Regions from separate parts of the Bradyrhizobium septentrionale genome, predicted to be linked through region 1. Evidence: riboswitches for the same ligand, from Rfam matches in the RefSeq annotation. Region 1 holds a riboswitch; the other holds the start of a gene.
The links. Region 1 has a riboswitch for cobalamin ahead of HAP48_RS32345 (DUF1636 family protein). Riboswitches for the same ligand answer to the same signal wherever they lie in the genome.
Positions count from the first base shown of each region.

Region 2: another riboswitch for cobalamin. It lies ahead of metE (5-methyltetrahydropteroyltriglutamate--homocysteine S-methyltransferase); the one in region 1 lies ahead of HAP48_RS32345 (DUF1636 family protein).

Region 1 covers NZ_CP088285.1:6,441,014-6,448,838, reverse strand. Annotated here, with positions in the region: gene cobG (precorrin-3B synthase) at 1-117, opposite strand, end outside; gene cobN (cobaltochelatase subunit CobN) at 114-3,362, opposite strand; gene cobW (cobalamin biosynthesis protein CobW) at 3,362-4,396, opposite strand; gene HAP48_RS32345 (DUF1636 family protein) at 4,393-4,767, opposite strand; cobalamin riboswitch at 4,861-5,071, opposite strand; gene cobO (cob(I)yrinic acid a,c-diamide adenosyltransferase) at 5,108-5,761, shown strand; gene HAP48_RS32335 (cobyric acid synthase) at 5,770-7,218, shown strand; gene cobD (threonine-phosphate decarboxylase CobD) at 7,215-7,825, opposite strand, start outside.
Region 2 covers NZ_CP088285.1:7,713,638-7,721,462, forward strand. Annotated here, with positions in the region: gene prpC (bifunctional 2-methylcitrate synthase/citrate synthase) at 1-1,155, shown strand, start outside; gene prpB (methylisocitrate lyase) at 1,166-2,101, shown strand; cobalamin riboswitch at 2,279-2,480, shown strand; gene metE (5-methyltetrahydropteroyltriglutamate--homocysteine S-methyltransferase) at 2,584-4,929, shown strand; gene HAP48_RS38515 (hypothetical protein) at 4,989-5,186, shown strand; gene HAP48_RS38520 (Rieske (2Fe-2S) protein) at 5,194-5,808, shown strand; one part of gene HAP48_RS38525 (IS630 family transposase) at 5,793-6,400, opposite strand; one part of gene HAP48_RS38525 (IS630 family transposase) at 6,400-6,739, opposite strand; gene HAP48_RS38530 (hypothetical protein) at 6,854-7,303, shown strand; gene HAP48_RS38535 (nitrile hydratase subunit alpha) at 7,399-7,825, shown strand, end outside.

The sequences.
Region 1 (7,825 bases):
TGCTTGCGCCGCGTCGAGCCGTCCGCCATGCGGGCGAATGCGCACCACGAGGCCGTCGCCTGATTGCATCGGCCGCAGCGCGCCGGGACACCAGCCCTTGATCGCAACAGCGCTCATGACGCCTCCTGCAATGCTGCCGCAATCGAATTGCGCCGCGTCTCCCAGAGCGACGCCTCGTGCAACCGGGTGAAGCAGGTTTCGATGGCAGCCAAGGCAGCCGGGTTCTCGCGCGCCATGAAGCCGCGAACGTCGTCATTGCCGAGCGTCGCGTCGTAATAGAGGTCGAACAGATGCGGCGGCACCGCGCCGGCGAGATGAGCGAACGCCGCCATATGCTCAAGCGTCGCCGTGATCTCGGCGGCACCTCGGAAGCCATGGCGCATCATGCCGGCGATCCATGCGGGATTGGCGGCGCGCGCACGCACCACCCGCGAAATCTCCTCGGTCAACGAGCGCGCATGCGGTTGATCCGGCCGCGTCGCGTCGAGATGATAGAGCGCCGGAACTTCTGCGCCAATGCGCCGGGCCGCCGCCGCGATGCCGGCTTCATGCGCGGCATAGTCCGCGGCCAGCAGCAAATCGGTCTCAGGCAAGTCCTGGGTATGGACAAAGCTGTCGGCGGCCGAGAGCCGCGCCTCGATGCCGGCGCGATCGGGCCGCATCTCGCCATCGGATGCAAAGGCCCAGGACGACGCCGACAGCCAGGCTTCGCCGGCTGCATCGCGCGCCGCCTCGGTGAAGACATCTGACATCGACGCGACGCCGGCGCCGTAGTGTCCCGGGCGGGGGCCAAACACGCGCGACGCGTGCTGTCGGTAGGGATTTTCGTCTCCCTCATCGCTGCGTTCGGACAATGCTTCCGTGGCCGCCTCGAACAACTGGGCAAGACCCGAGAAGACGTCGCGGAACAGCCCCGATACGCGCAGCGTGACGTCGATGCGGGGACGGCCGAGCTCCGCAGGCGCTATGATGTCATAGCCGGCCACGCGGCCCGATCCGTGATCCCAGCGCGGCGCGATGCCGGCGAGATGCAGCGCCATCGCAAAATCCTCGCCGGCGGTGCGCATCGTCGAGGAACCCCAGAGGTCGACGACGAGCCCTTTCGGCCAGTCGCCGTGATCCTGCAGGTGACGGCGCAGGAGTTCTTCGGCGAGCTTCACGCCTTGCGCATGCGCCGACGGCGTCGGCACCGCACGGGGATCGACGGCAAACAGATTGCGCCCGGTCGGCAGCACATCGCGCCGCCCGCGATAGGGCGAGCCCGACGGTCCTGGCGCGACGCGCCGGCCGGAGAGCGCATCGCGTAACGCCGCTTTCTCCTCCGCACCGCAAGCGCCCTGCCCGAACACATGCAGCCCGTCGCCGAACTGGCTTTCCTTGAGATCGCAGACGAAACGGTCGATCTGCGGAATCGCCTCGGCCGCGGAGACCGACGCGGCAAGACCGAGATCGTCCTCCAGCCCGGCGTGACGCGCTTCCTCGCGGATGTCAGCAATCAGGCGCTGCCGCCGTGCCGGATCGAGACCATCAGCTGTCGAATATTCATCGAGCAAGCGCTCGAGCCTGCGCAGGCCTTCCGGCACCGTCGCCTGCGCCAGCGGCGGCGGCAAATGGCCGATCGTCACGGCGCCGATCCGCCGCTTGGCCTGCGCGGCCTCGCCGGGATCGTTGACGATGAAGGGATAGATAACAGGCAGATCGCCGATCAGCGCTTCCGGCCAGCACGCGGACGACAGTGCAACCGATTTGCCGGGCAACCATTCCAGCGTGCCATGCGCCCCCATGTGGACGACGGCATCGATGCGCTGCTGCCTGAGCCACAAATAGAACGCGACATAGGCATGGCGCGGCGTGCGCGACAGATCGTGATAGTCGGCATCGCGATGACCGACATCGCCGCGCTCCGGCTGAACGGCGATGACGGACTTGCCGCACTGGATCGCCGCGAATTGAAACGCACCGTCATGGCAGTTCGGATCGTCCTCCGGCGCGCCCCATGCGCGCGCAAGATCGTCCTGCAGCTGCTGCGGAAGGCTGGAGATGGCCGCACGATATTCGGCCACGTCCCATGTCAGTTTCCGGCGCAAGAGCGCGTCGCCCAGCGACGCCACCGGCTCAAGATCAAACCCCGCGGTCGCGAGATCGGCCAGCAACGCCTCGACCGAGGCAAGCGCATCGAGGCCGACGGCATGCGCGATCTGGTGCGGACGGCCCGGATAGTTCGACAGCACGAGTGCGAGCTGCTTCTCCTGCGCGGGCTTGTCGGCAAGCCGATGCCGGGCTGCCACGCGCGCGGCAACCGCTGCGACGCGCTCTCCATCCGGCCGATGCGCAAGATGCGCGAACTGCAGATCGGGATCGCGCTCGCTCGCCGACTTGAAGCTCACCACGCCCGCAAACAGGCGGCCGTCGACCTCGGGCAACACCACATGCATCGCGAGATCGCCGGGCGACAGACCGCGCAACGACTCGGCCCAATCCTCGCGGCGAGCCGTAGACAGTGCGACCTGGAACACGGGGCATGACGCGGCATCGAACGGCGTGGTGCCGTCATCGCCGGCCGCGGAGAATGCGGTCGCGTTGACGATGGCGGCTGGGGCGCATTGCGCGAACTGAGCGCGCAGCCAATCGACGACATCAGCCGCCTTCAACGAGGCGACGAACACGCCGTAGGCCTCAAAGCCCTTCTCACGTAGCGCTTCGATCAAGGCATCGACCGGCGCCGTATCGCCGGCCGCGAGATAGGAACGATAGAAGGTCACCAGCGCCCGCGGCCGGCCATCCGATGCCGGCAGCGCCGCGACCACACCGCGCCGCGAATCGTAGACGCCGATCTCGGCCAGATCGATCTCGCCGACGACCGGCCCGGCATAGAGCCCGGACGCCAGCGCCAATTGCGCGATCACGGCCTGCGCGGCGACAGGCCCGCCCTTGTCGCACAGCACCTTCAGACGACGCAGCGTCGAGACCGGCAGCGTGGAAAATTCATCTAGCCGCAGATCGTCGCGGCCATCGGCCGGCAACACCACCAAAGCGATGCCGCGCTCCTTCGCCAGACGATGCACCGCGGCCAGCCCGTATGACCAATAGGGCTCGCCGCCGATCAGCCGCACCAGGATGCCGCGCGCGTGCGACAGTGTGCGCTCGATATAGGTATCGACCGAGAGCGGATGGCGCAGCTCCGCGAGATTGGCGAGCCGCAGCGACGGCAGCGCGGCGCGGCCCCGCCGCCAGCCGGCCGCGAAGGCGGCGAGATCGCTGTCGGAAAACGACAACACCACGAGATCGGCCGGATCCTGGCCGAGGTCCCTTGGCGTCGCGGTCTCCTCAAGGCCGCGGCTCTCGCGGAAGACGACGTGCATCAGACACCTAGTCGCGCCCTGATCGCAGCTTCATCGATGTCGCCATGCTCGCCGATCACGACCAGCTTCGACTGCCGCGGCCGTGTGCCCCAGGGCATGTCGAACTGATGCCGCACGCGTTCGCCGACGGACTGCACGAGCAGCCGCATCGGCTTGCCTTCGACCGCGATGTAGCCCTTGGCGCGCAGCACGTTCTGCTCGCGCGCCAGTCCCTTGATCGACGCCACCAGTTCCTCGACATCCGAAACCTCGGGAAGATCGATCACCACGGAGTTGAAATCGTTGTGCTCGTGCTCGTCCTCGCCATCGTGATGCGACGGACGCGACGCGAGATCATCCTCTGCCGCGGCCTCGAGCCCCAGGATCACGCGCGCATCGACGGCGCCGTCGACGATCGGCAACATCGGAACCTCGCGCGGCATTTCAGCTGCAATCACCGCTTTGGCCGCCTTGATCCCTTCCGCGCCGGCGAGATCGGCCTTGGTCAGCAGAACGATATCGGCACAAGCGATCTGGTCCTCGAACACTTCGGACAGCGGCGTCTCGTGGTCGAGATTGTCGTCGGCCGCACGCTGTGCATCGACTGCTGCGGGATCCGACGCAAAGCGGCCGGCCGCGACCGCCTCCGCATCGGCCAGCGCGATCACGCCATCGACCGTGATCCGCGAGCGGATCTCCGGCCAGTCGAACGCTTTTAGTAGCGGCTTCGGCAAAGCGAGGCCGGACGTCTCGATCACGATGTGATCGGGCCTCACGCGTCGCGCCAGCAACTGCTCCATGGCCGGGATGAAATCGTCGGCGACGGTGCAGCAGATACAGCCATTGGCGAGTTCGACGATGTTCTCGGTCGGGCAATTGGCGTCCGCGCACGACTTCAGTATCTCGCCGTCGACCCCTTCGCTGCCGAATTCATTCACTAGCACCGCAAGCTTCTTGCCGTTGGCGTTGCGGATCAGATGCTGGATCAGCGTCGTCTTGCCGGACCCGAGAAACCCGGTCACGACGGTGACCGGAACCTTGGCGAGCGTAGTCATTCTGCGGCCTCCGGCACGACGGCAAGGGGTGGGATTCGAGCGAGTGATTGCTTGCGGAAGATTTCCGGACGGCTGCGCCACGGCACGATGCCGTCAGGCGCCGCAGCATAGGCGGAGGCACCGGCGATCACATCCCTGGCATTATCAGCGGACAGGCGGCCGTAGACATAGGACCACCGCCCCGGCGCGCTGAGCGCGACCGAGCAACCCTGGCTGCACGCCGACAGGCATTCGACGGGAACAAGATTGACGTCATCTGGCACGCCGGCCTCGAGAAGCGCGGCATGCAGGCGCGCACCGGGCGCGAGCTCACCTTCCGCCAGCGTCTGGCCGGCGCGGCAGGTGATGCAGACATGAAGTGTAACGCTCATCGCCCATCCTGGATTGACAGCGGGAGGCGAAGAGGCACACGAACCGATGTGAATGGGTTCGTTCCCCGTCGCGGAACACCCCGTCCGCCGGTCTCACTACACGTTGCGTTGGCAGGTCTCCCGGCTTGCGGAGCAAGATTTCTCCCTCGATACCCACCTTCCCGATCCCTGAAGGGAATCAGTGGCTTTTGGGCATCTCTCCGGTCACGGTCGCGGGGGCGGCTGCTTTTCGGGCCCACCTTGAGCCCTATCGCATTCCCTCTTCGCCTGTCGTAGGACAGGAACCAACGCGGGCCCACCATTCGTCCGTGGCTCGAACTTGTCAAGCCGAAGGAACGTCATGATTTCTGAAGAAAACGGCGCCGAAGACGAGGTCGGCAGCAGCGAGGTTTCGCTGGATGCGCGCCACGCGACCAAGATGGCGAAAAAAAAGGTCGCCCGCGACAAGATCATGGCGACCAAGAGCGGCGAAAAGGGTCTGATCATCGTTCATACCGGCGCCGGCAAGGGAAAGTCCTCCTCGGCCTTCGGCATGATCGTGCGCTGCGTGGCGCATGGCTTTCCCTGCGCGGTGGTGCAGTTCATCAAGGGCGCCTGGGATACCGGCGAGCGCCGCCTGCTCACCGGGCATTTCGGCGAACTCTGCCAATTCCACGCGATGGGCGAAGGTTTTACCTGGGAAACGCAGGATCGCGCGCGCGACATCGCGGCGGCCCAAGCGGGTTGGGAAAAGGCCAAGCAGCTGATCGCAGACCCGAGCCTGCGCATGGTCGTGCTCGACGAGATCAACATCGCACTGCGCTACGATTATCTCGCCATCGCCGATGTCGTCGACTTCCTGACCACGTCGAAGCCGCCGATGACGCATGTCGTGCTCACCGGTCGCAACGCCAAGGATGAATTGATCGAGATCGCCGACCTCGTCACCGAGATGACGCTGGTGAAGCATCCGTTCCGCTCCGGCATCAAGGCCCAGCCGGGCGTCGAGTTCTGACAAGCACCATGGCGCGCGCATTGATGATCCAGGGAGCCGGCTCGGACGTGGGCAAGTCGCTCATCGTCGCGGGCCTGGCGCGCGCTGCCGGACGGCGCGGCCTGCGCGTCTTGCCTTTCAAGCCGCAGAACATGTCCAACAACGCCGCCGTGACCATCGACGGCGGCGAGATCGGACGTGCGCAGGCCCTGCAGGCGCTCGCCGCCGGTGTCGAGCCGCACACCGACATGAACCCGGTGCTGCTGAAGCCGGAGAGCGATGTCGGTGCCCAGATCATCGTGCACGGCAAGCGGATCGCGACCGCACGCGCGCGCGAATATTCCGCTATGAAACCGTCGCTGATGGGCGCGGTGCTGGAGAGTTTTGGGCGCCTCAAGGATCGCGCCGATCTGGTGCTGGTCGAAGGCGCCGGCAGCCCCGCCGAAGTCAATTTGCGCAAATCCGATATCGCCAATATGGGGTTTGCGCGCAAAGCTGACGTCCCCGTGGTGCTGGTCGGCGACATCGACCGCGGCGGCGTCATCGCGCAACTCGTCGGTATCCAGGCGGTGATCGATCCCGAGGATGCCGCGATGGTCCAGGGTTTTGTCATCAACAAGTTCCGCGGCGATCCGACGCTGTTCGACGACGGCTACCGCTTGATCGAAGCCCGCACCGCATGGCGCGGCTTTGGTGTGCTGCCGTGGTTTGCCCGCGCCGGCGAACTTCCGGCTGAAGACGCGCTCGGGCTCGCCGACGCGCGCAAGCCCGGCCGGTGCAAGATCGCCTTCCTTGCGCTGTCACGGATCGCCAATTTCGACGATTTCGATCCGCTGAAGCTCGAACCCGGCGTCGATCTCGTGATGGTGCGGCCGGGCGAAGCCATCCCGGGTGATGCGAAGCTCGTCATCCTGCCCGGCTCGAAATCGACCCGCGGCGATCTCGCCTTCCTGCGCGCGCAAGGCTGGGACATCGATCTCCTGGCGCATCATCGCCGCGGCGGCCATGTCCTTGGCCTCTGCGGCGGATATCAGATGCTCGGCGAGAGCGTCACCGATCCCGACGGGATCGAGGGTCCCGCCGGCGAAACGCGCGGCCTCGGGCTTCTTGATGTCACAACTATCATGACCGAACAGAAGACGCTGACACGCGTCAGCGCGCTGCATGCTGCCACAGCTCAGCCGATCAGCGCCTATGAAATTCACATCGGGCGCACCGACGGTCCGGATCGCGCGCGGCCATTTGCGTCGCTCGACGGCGCCGCTGAAGGTGCCGTTTCCGCCGATGGCCGCGTTCACGGCAGCTATCTGCACGGCCTGTTCACGTCGGACCAATTCCGCAAGGCGTTCCTTGCAAAGCTCGATATTCCCGTGGCCGACCAGCCATACGGCGCCCGGGTCGAGAGCGCGCTCGACGCGCTCGCCGAACACATCGAGACCCATCTCGATGTCGAGGGCCTGCTCGCACTGGCGCGCTAGCGCGACAGCGCGGCAGACAGCCGGGACCATTCGGCCTCGCTGCCGGGCAGACCGAGGCGCAGCCATCCCGGTTTTTGCTGAAACACGCGCGACCAGATCAGCCCGCGGGCAAGCCTGTCCTGCGCGGCCAGCGCGTCGCCGGTCTCGTAGAGACGGAACAGCGGCGTGCCACCGACCAGGGTCCAACCCTGCGATCGCACCGCTGCATCGAGCCTGACGCAGTCGTCCGCCAGCCGTGCGGCCGTCGCCTTTGCCCAGTCGTGATCGCGCAGCGCCCGCCGGCCGATCGCAATTGCGGCCCCCGAAACCGGCCATGGGCCCGCCATCGCCGCAAGCGCGGCGATATCCGTCTCGCTGCCGATCGCGAAGCCGAGCCGCAAGCCGGCAAGTCCGTAGAATTTGCCGAATGAGCGCAGGATCAAGAGTCCCGGTTGTCCGGCCTCTCCTGCAAACGACAGGTCCGGCACGGCGTCCGCAAAACTCTCGTCAATCACGAGCCGCCCAACGCGCGGCAGTAGCGCGAGCAACTCGCGCCGCTCATGGTGCCGGCCATCGGGATTGTTCGGATTGACGACGACGGCAAGATCGGCGCCCGCAAGCGCTGCGA
Region 2 (7,825 bases), 1.3 Mb from region 1:
GCGCCCAAGAAATCCGTCGCCCTCTCCGGCGTCGTCGCCGGCAACACGGCTCTTTGCAGCGTCGGCCGCAGCGGCAACGACCTGCACTATCGCGGTTACGACATCCTTGATGTCGCCGGCGTCTGCGAATTCGAGGAGATTGCCCATCTGCTGGTGCACGGCAGCCTGCCGACCCGCGCCGAACTCGCCAACTACAAGGCCAAGCTGAAGGCGCTGCGTGGCCTCCCGCGCGCGGTACTCAACACGCTGGAACAATTGCCGGCCGCAGCCCATCCAATGGACGTCATGCGCTCCGGCGTCTCGGCACTCGGTTGCGTGCTGCCGGAGAGTCATGACCACAACACGCCAGGCGCGCGCGACATCGCCGATCGCCTGATGGCCTCGCTCGGCTCGATGTTGCTGTACTGGCACCACTACGCCCACAACGGCCGCCGTATCGAGGTCGAGACCGACGACGATTCGATCGGGGCGCACGTCCTGCACCTGCTGCACGGCAAGCCGCCGTCAGCTTCGCATGAACGCGCGATGCACACCTCGCTCAATCTCTATGCCGAGCACGAATTCAACGCTTCGACCTTCACGGCGCGCTCGATCGCCGGTACCGGCGCGGACCTGTATTCGGCGGTAACCGGCGCGATCGGTGCGTTGCGTGGGCCGAAGCATGGCGGCGCCAACGAAGTCGCCTTCGAGGTCCAGAAGCGCTACGCCACCCCCAACGAAGCCGAAGCGGACATCCGCCGCCGGATCGAGGCCAAGGAAGTCGTGATCGGGTTCGGGCACCCCGTCTATACGATCTCCGATCCCCGCAACAAGGTGATCAAGCAGGTCGCCCGTGACCTCAGCGTCGAGGCCGGCAGCATACGCATGTTCGAGATTGCCGATCGCATCGAGACCGTGATGGCCAACGCGAAGCGGATGTTCGCCAACCTCGACTGGTTCAGCGCGGTCTCCTACCACGCGATGGGTGTGCCGACCGCGATGTTCACGCCGCTGTTCGTGATCTCACGCACTTCGGGTTGGGCGGCTCACGTCATCGAACAGCGGATCGACAACAAGATCATCCGGCCGGCCGCCAACTATGTCGGCCCCGAGAACCGCAGCTATGTCCCGCTGGAGGCGCGCGACTTGCCGCCTGCATCGGTCCGTGCGGCGTAAGGAGAAACACGTGCCCTATCTCGTCGCAGAAGAACTTCCGCGTGAAACCGCCGGCAGCCGCTTTCGCGCGTTGCTGAGGCGCCCGGGCATTCTTCGCCTGCCCGGCACCCACAACGGCATGTCGGCCATTCAGGCCAAGACGGCGGGTTTCGAGGGGCTGTATCTCTCGGGTGCGGCCATGACGGCGTCGATGGGATTGCCCGACCTCGGAATCATCACCGTAGACGAAGTCGCGTTCTTCATCCGCCAGATCGCCCGTGCGTCGGGTCTGCCGCTGCTGGTGGACGGCGATACCGGCTATGGCGAAGCCCTCAACGTCATGCACATGGTGCGCGTCTTCGAGGAAGCCGGTGCCGGCGCGGTCCATATCGAAGATCAGCTCCTCCCCAAGAAGTGCGGCCACCTCAACGACAAGAAGCTGGCGGATGCGCACGACATGGCGGCCAAGGTGGCCGCTGCCGCCAAGGCGCGGCGTGATCTCGTCATTCTTGCGCGAACCGATGCGGCCGCGAGCGAAGGGCTCGATGGTGCGGTCGCCCGGGCCAAGCTCTATATGGAGGCCGGTGCAGACGCGATTTTCCCGGAGGCGCTCAATACGGCCGAGATGTTCCGCGCGTTCGCCAAGCGGATGCCGGGCGTCCCCCTGCTCGCCAACATGACCGAGTTCGGCAAGACGCCCTTCTTCACCGCGTCCGAATTCGAGGAGATGGGCTATTCGATGGTGATCTGGCCGGTGTCGTCGCTTCGGGTCGCCAACAAGGCGCAGGAACAGCTTTACGCCGCGATCGCGCGTGACGGCGGCACGCACAAGGCAGTCGATCGGATGCAGACGCGAGCGGAACTATACGCAACGATTGGACTGCACGATTACGAGGCCCTCGATGCTTCCATCGTCCAGACCATTATTCCCGAAGGCATGCCGCAGCGGGTCGCGGGCTCTAGATAGCCCTTCTTTCCGACGCTGTTCGCTCCGGGACACCAACCAGCACCGGCGCCGTCAGGGCCGCGAACCGATTGAAATCGGAACCCAATTCTAGGGGTTTGAGGACAAGCCGGTAACGGGCGATTGAGCAATACCAAGGTGTTTCCAGTCACGGTCATTGACTGCGGCCGGACTTGACCTTAACTCCAGTGCTGTCGTGGTTCTGCGGGCTCGTTTGGCCCGGAGCTAAGAGGGAAGCCGGTTGAAAGCCGGCGCTGCCCCCGCAACTGTAAGCGGTGAGTTGTTGTCCAACAAAGTCACTGAGGCCCGCGAGGGTCTTGGGAAGACCGGACAACAGCACTGACCCGTGAGCCAGGAGACCTGCCTCGACAACAGAACGTACTCGGGCGGGGTGTCTCGGTGGTGCGGTTGCGACCCCGCGCGCCACCTTTTGCCCGGAGTCCAGACGTGTCACGTGGCCCACGCCCCCAACATCGGGGTAAGCCATGTCTATTTCTTCACTTCCCGTCGCAACACTTGGAACACCGCGTATAGGACCGCGCCGCGAACTCAAGTTGGCGCTCGAAAGCTTCTGGTCCGGCAAATCCAGCGAGCGGGCGCTGCGTGAAACGGCCGTCGGCCTGCGCGCCGCCAACTGGGCCCGCCAAAAGTCCCTCGGCGTTAGCGTCATCCCGTCTAATGATTTTTCATTCTACGACCAGGTGCTCGACACCAGCGTGATGGTCGGCGCCATTCCGGAAGTGTACGGCTGGAAAGGCGGCGATGTGTCGCTGGCGACCTATTTCGCGATGGCCCGCGGCGCGCAGGGCTCCGAACACGATGAAAGCTGCGGTCATGCGCATCACGCGCACGGCTCTTCACACGGCGTGCCTGCGCAGGAAATGACCAAGTGGTTCGATACCAATTACCACTACATGGTGCCCGAATTCAGCGCTGGCCAGATCTTCAAGCTATCCTCCTCCAAGGCGGTCGATGAATATCGGGAGGCCAAGGCGCTCGGCTACAAAACCCGGCCCGTCCTGCTCGGACCGGTGACCTTCCTCAGGCTTGGCAAGAGCAAGGACGCGGCGCTGAACCCGCTATCGCTGCTGCCAGTCCTGCTGCCGGTTTACGTCAAGGTTTTGCAGCAACTCGTCGCCGAAGGCTGCGAATGGGTGCAGATCGACGAACCGTGCCTGGTGCTGTACGCAGACCGCGAGACCCAGGGCGCGCTTCAAATGACTTACGCGCTCTTGGCGGAAATGGTGCCGGGCCTGAAGATCATGCTCGCCAGCTATTTCGGCAGCCTGGGCGACAACGCCGATACCGCGCTATCGCTGCCGGTCGCCGGACTTCACATCGACCTTGTGCGCGCGCCGGAGCAACTCGACAAGATCGTCAGCGCCGCACCGAAGGGAATGACCCTGTCGCTCGGTGCGATCGACGGGCGCAATATCTGGCGCTCCAACCTTTCCGCCTTGCTGAAGCGGCTGGAACCGGCGGTCGCGAAGCTCGGCCTGGACCGGGTGCAGATCGCGCCCTCCTGTTCGCTGCTGCATGTCCCGATCGACCTCGAACAGGAAACCAGCCTCGATCCGGACGTGAAGAGCTGGCTTGCCTTCTCGGTGCAGAAGATCGCCGAACTGGCCACGCTGGGCACGGCGCTCGCCGGCGGCCGGGACAAGGTCGCCGACGCGCTGGCAGCATCGGACGCCGCGGCTCGCTCGCGCGAGACGTCGCCGAAGATTCACAATGCCGACGTGGCGAAGCGGATGATGGCGATCGACGACGCCATGCGCCGGCGCCAGAACGTCTTCACGAAGCGATCTGGATTGCAGCGCGCGCGGTTCGGGCTGCCAGCGTTCCCAACCACGACGATCGGCTCGTTCCCGCAGACCACGGAAGTCCGCAATGCGCGGGCCGCCCATGGCAAGGGCGCGATGAGCGATGCGCAGTACGAGCAATTCCTCAAGGAAGAAACCGCCCGCGCCGTACGTTGGCAGGAGGAAATTGGCCTCGACGTGCTGGTGCATGGCGAATTCGAGCGCAACGACATGGTGCAGTATTTCGGCGAGCAATTGTCGGGCTTCACCTTCACCAAGCACGGCTGGGTCCAGTCGTACGGCTCACGTTATGTCCGCCCGCCGATCCTTTTCGGGGATGTTTCCCGCCCCAAGCCGATGACGGTCGAATGGTGGCGTTACGCGCAGTCGCTGACCCAGAAGCCAATGAAGGCCATGCTCACCGGACCGGTGACCATCCTGAACTGGTCGTTCGTCCGCGACGACATTCCGCGCAGCGAGGCGTGCCGGCAGATCGCGCTCGCGATCCGCGACGAAGTGACTGACCTCGAAAAGGCCGGTGCCAAGATGATCCAGATCGACGAGGCTGCCCTGCGCGAGGGCCTGCCGCTGCGGAAGTCGGAATGGAAAACCTATCTCGACTGGGCCGTCGAAAGCTTCCGCATCTGCTCGACCGGCGTGACCGACGAGACCCAGATCCACACCCACATGTGCTACTCGGAGTTCAATGACATCATTGACGCGATTGGCGCCATGGATGCGGACGTGATCTCGATCGAGACGTCGCGTTCCAAGATGGAACTGCTGGACGCTTTCAAGACCTACAAGTATCCGAACGAGATCGGGCCCGGCGTCTACGACATCCATTCGCCCCGCGTTCCGGAGGTCAGCGAAATGGCCGAGCTGCTCTCGCTCGCGCGCAAGCGGCTGACCGACTCCCAGCTCTGGATCAATCCGGATTGCGGCCTAAAAACCCGCAAATGGGAAGAGGTGCGCCCTGCCCTCGTCAACATGGTGGCGGCCGCACGCGAAATGCGGCACGCCTCCTGAGGCATGCTCCCGGAGCGCGCGGATACATCGCGCGCTCCATCATTTCATTGAGGTCATCGATGCGCTTCTGGATCGAATGTACGCGACACGAGACGAACAAGCCCGTCCACATCAACATCGCCCTTGTCGGCAGCATGTGGCATGACGGCGAGCGAACCATCCTCGCCTTCGTCGGCGGCGACGCCGAGCGTGTCGAAGTCACCCAGACACCCGAGCAGATCATGACCATGCACCTCGGGCCGACAGGAGCCGCTTGATCAGGCAATGACAGTTGGAAATCTCAGCGTTGAGGCGACCGCATCCCGCTCGCATTCCGACCTCCGAAAAGTCGGATCCCATCCGGATTATTGGTATCCAATCGCGTGGTCGCATGAACTAAAGCCCGGCAGGACTTTCGCTGGGCATTTTGCAGGCGAGCCCATCGTGCTGGTTCGCTCGGTCGAAGGCGATGTGTTTGCGCTGGAAGACCGGTGCGCGCACCGTCAGGTGCCGCTCTCGAAAGGTACCGTTGATGGCTGCACCGTACGCTGCTGCTATCACGGCTGGCGCTACGACGGCTCGGGCCAATGCGTCGATGTCCCCTATCTCGGCAAGGGCAAGCTGCCCAACGGCGTCAGGTCGTATCCCTGCTTCGAGAGCAATGGCATCATTTTCGTCTGGCCGGGCACCGCGCCGGCGGCCGATCCGCTCGCACAGATCGGGCACGCTGCCGAGCCGGGGTACAAGAGCCGCCGGTTCGGCAAGATTGTCCGCTGCCACTACACGTTCATGCACGAGAACCTGATGGACATGAACCATCAGTTCCTGCACCGCCGCACCACAGGCAAGGTCACGCCGCGCTACCTTGCTAGAGCGTTTTCCGATCACGTTGCGTCGTAACCAGCCGCGACGAGATAATTTTGACATTCCTCGGGTGAGAAGCGTTTGAGAGCGTTGGCGATTGCTTGCCAGAGATCGGGCATGGTGCGCGCTGCGGCGGCCCGCAACAGCGCTTTCAGTTTGGAGAAGGCCATTTCAATCGGGTTGAAGTCTGGACTGTAGGGCGGAAGATAGAGCAGGCTAGCTCCGACCGCCTGGATGGCCTCTCGAACGCCATGGACCTTGTGAGCGGGCAAGTTGTCCATGATAACGGTATCGCCCGGCCGCAGCGATGGGGCGAGCAATTGCTCGACGTAGGCCAGGAAAGCGTCGCCATCCATTGGACCGTCCAGAACAAGCGGCGCGATCAGACCGTCGGAGCGCAATCCAGCGGTGAACGTCGTCGTCTTCCAATGTCCGTGTGGGATAGCTGCACGACATCGCTCGCCGCGTGGCGAGCGCCCGTAACGCCGCGCCATTTTGGTGTTGGCGCTGGTTTCGTCGATGAAGACGAGACGCTCAGGGTCAAGGTCGATTTGCCCTTCGAACCACTCCTCACGTGCGGCATTTATATCGCCGCGCCGTTGCTCGGCGGCGTGCGCTGTCTTTTTTTAAGTGTGATCTTTCTGCGCTGGAAAAAACGCCAGAGCGACGCGATGCCAGTCGATATTCCACGACGTTTCAACAGTTCTCGCAACTCGGCAAGCGTGATATCCGGCCTCGCTGTCACCGCCTCCAGAATCAATTGCGAATGCGCTTCGATGCGCTGCGATTTGCGGTCACCGCCCTGGCGTTTAGGAACGATGTCGCCAACTTTCTTGAGGCGACCGCGCCAGCGGATCGCACTGGCCGCGCTGACACCAAAGCGCTCAGCAGCCTGTCGACAGGACATGCCACCGTCAATCGCGGCTACCACCCTTTGGCGAAGATCAACCGAAAGCGCCCTGGCCATACATGCTGGCCTCCCTCGCCAGCATGCAGCTTGAATCTGACTCGCGCCGTTTTGGGAATCCCCACCCGATTCTTTCCGGTCGGAAAATGCTCTAGCCGCAAGGGCGACGGTTGGATGGAGGTCGACTACAGCTTCGCTCGTCCGGATCAGAAGCCGCCGCTCGGCGAGACGGTGATTGTCGGGAGCCTGCGCGGCAGCGCCCGCACGGCGCGTGACCTCATGACGGTGCGGACGGATTACCCCTATCAGACGCTCCGCATGTGGACCCGCGACGACAAGCCAGTTTTGAGCGTGTGGCTGGGGTACACGCCAGTCGATGCCGAACAGCGCCGCAACCGGACCTTTATCGTGCTGTCGGTGCGTAAGCCCAAAATTCCCGGAGTGCTCGATCTGGCGTGGCCGGTCCTCGCCTGGTTCACCGATCGCGTTTTCGCCGAGGATTGCGAAATCGTTGAGATGGAGCAAGCCGCGTTCGACGAACAAGGCGCCGACTGGAATCAGGAGGTCTTTCCGCCGATACGGGAATTACGAACACTTCTGCGCGATTGTGGAAACCCGCGTTAGTTTGCCCGCCAGCTTGCCTGCCCGGAAGCTGGTAAGGGCGTGTCCATTGTGTCAATCTTGGTCGTCGTTTCGGACGTTGGTCGGAGGCAAGCCCCATGAATACCCAATCCCGCCCGTCGCAAGTTGCCCCCGTCGAGAACCGGGTCGCCGCGATCGAAGCCGTCTTCGAACAGCGGGGCATGGAGCCCAAGCCTTTCATCGAGACCATGACCCATGCAGCCGAAGAGGAATGGGTGCCGCGCAATGGCGGCCGGGTCGTCGCCAAAGCGTGGACCGATCCCGCCTTCCGTCAGCGGCTGTTTGCGAATGGCAAGGATGCCGTCGCCGAACTAGGTCTGAGCATGCCGGCGCATCATCGCCATCTGGTGGCGCTTGAGAACACCGAGACCGTTCACAACGTCATCGTCTGCACGCTGTGCTCCTGCACCGCCTTCACTATCATCGGACTGCCGCCCGACTGGTACAAGGATCTCGATTACCGCGCCCGCGCGGTCCGCGAGTCACGCACGGTGCTGCGGGAAA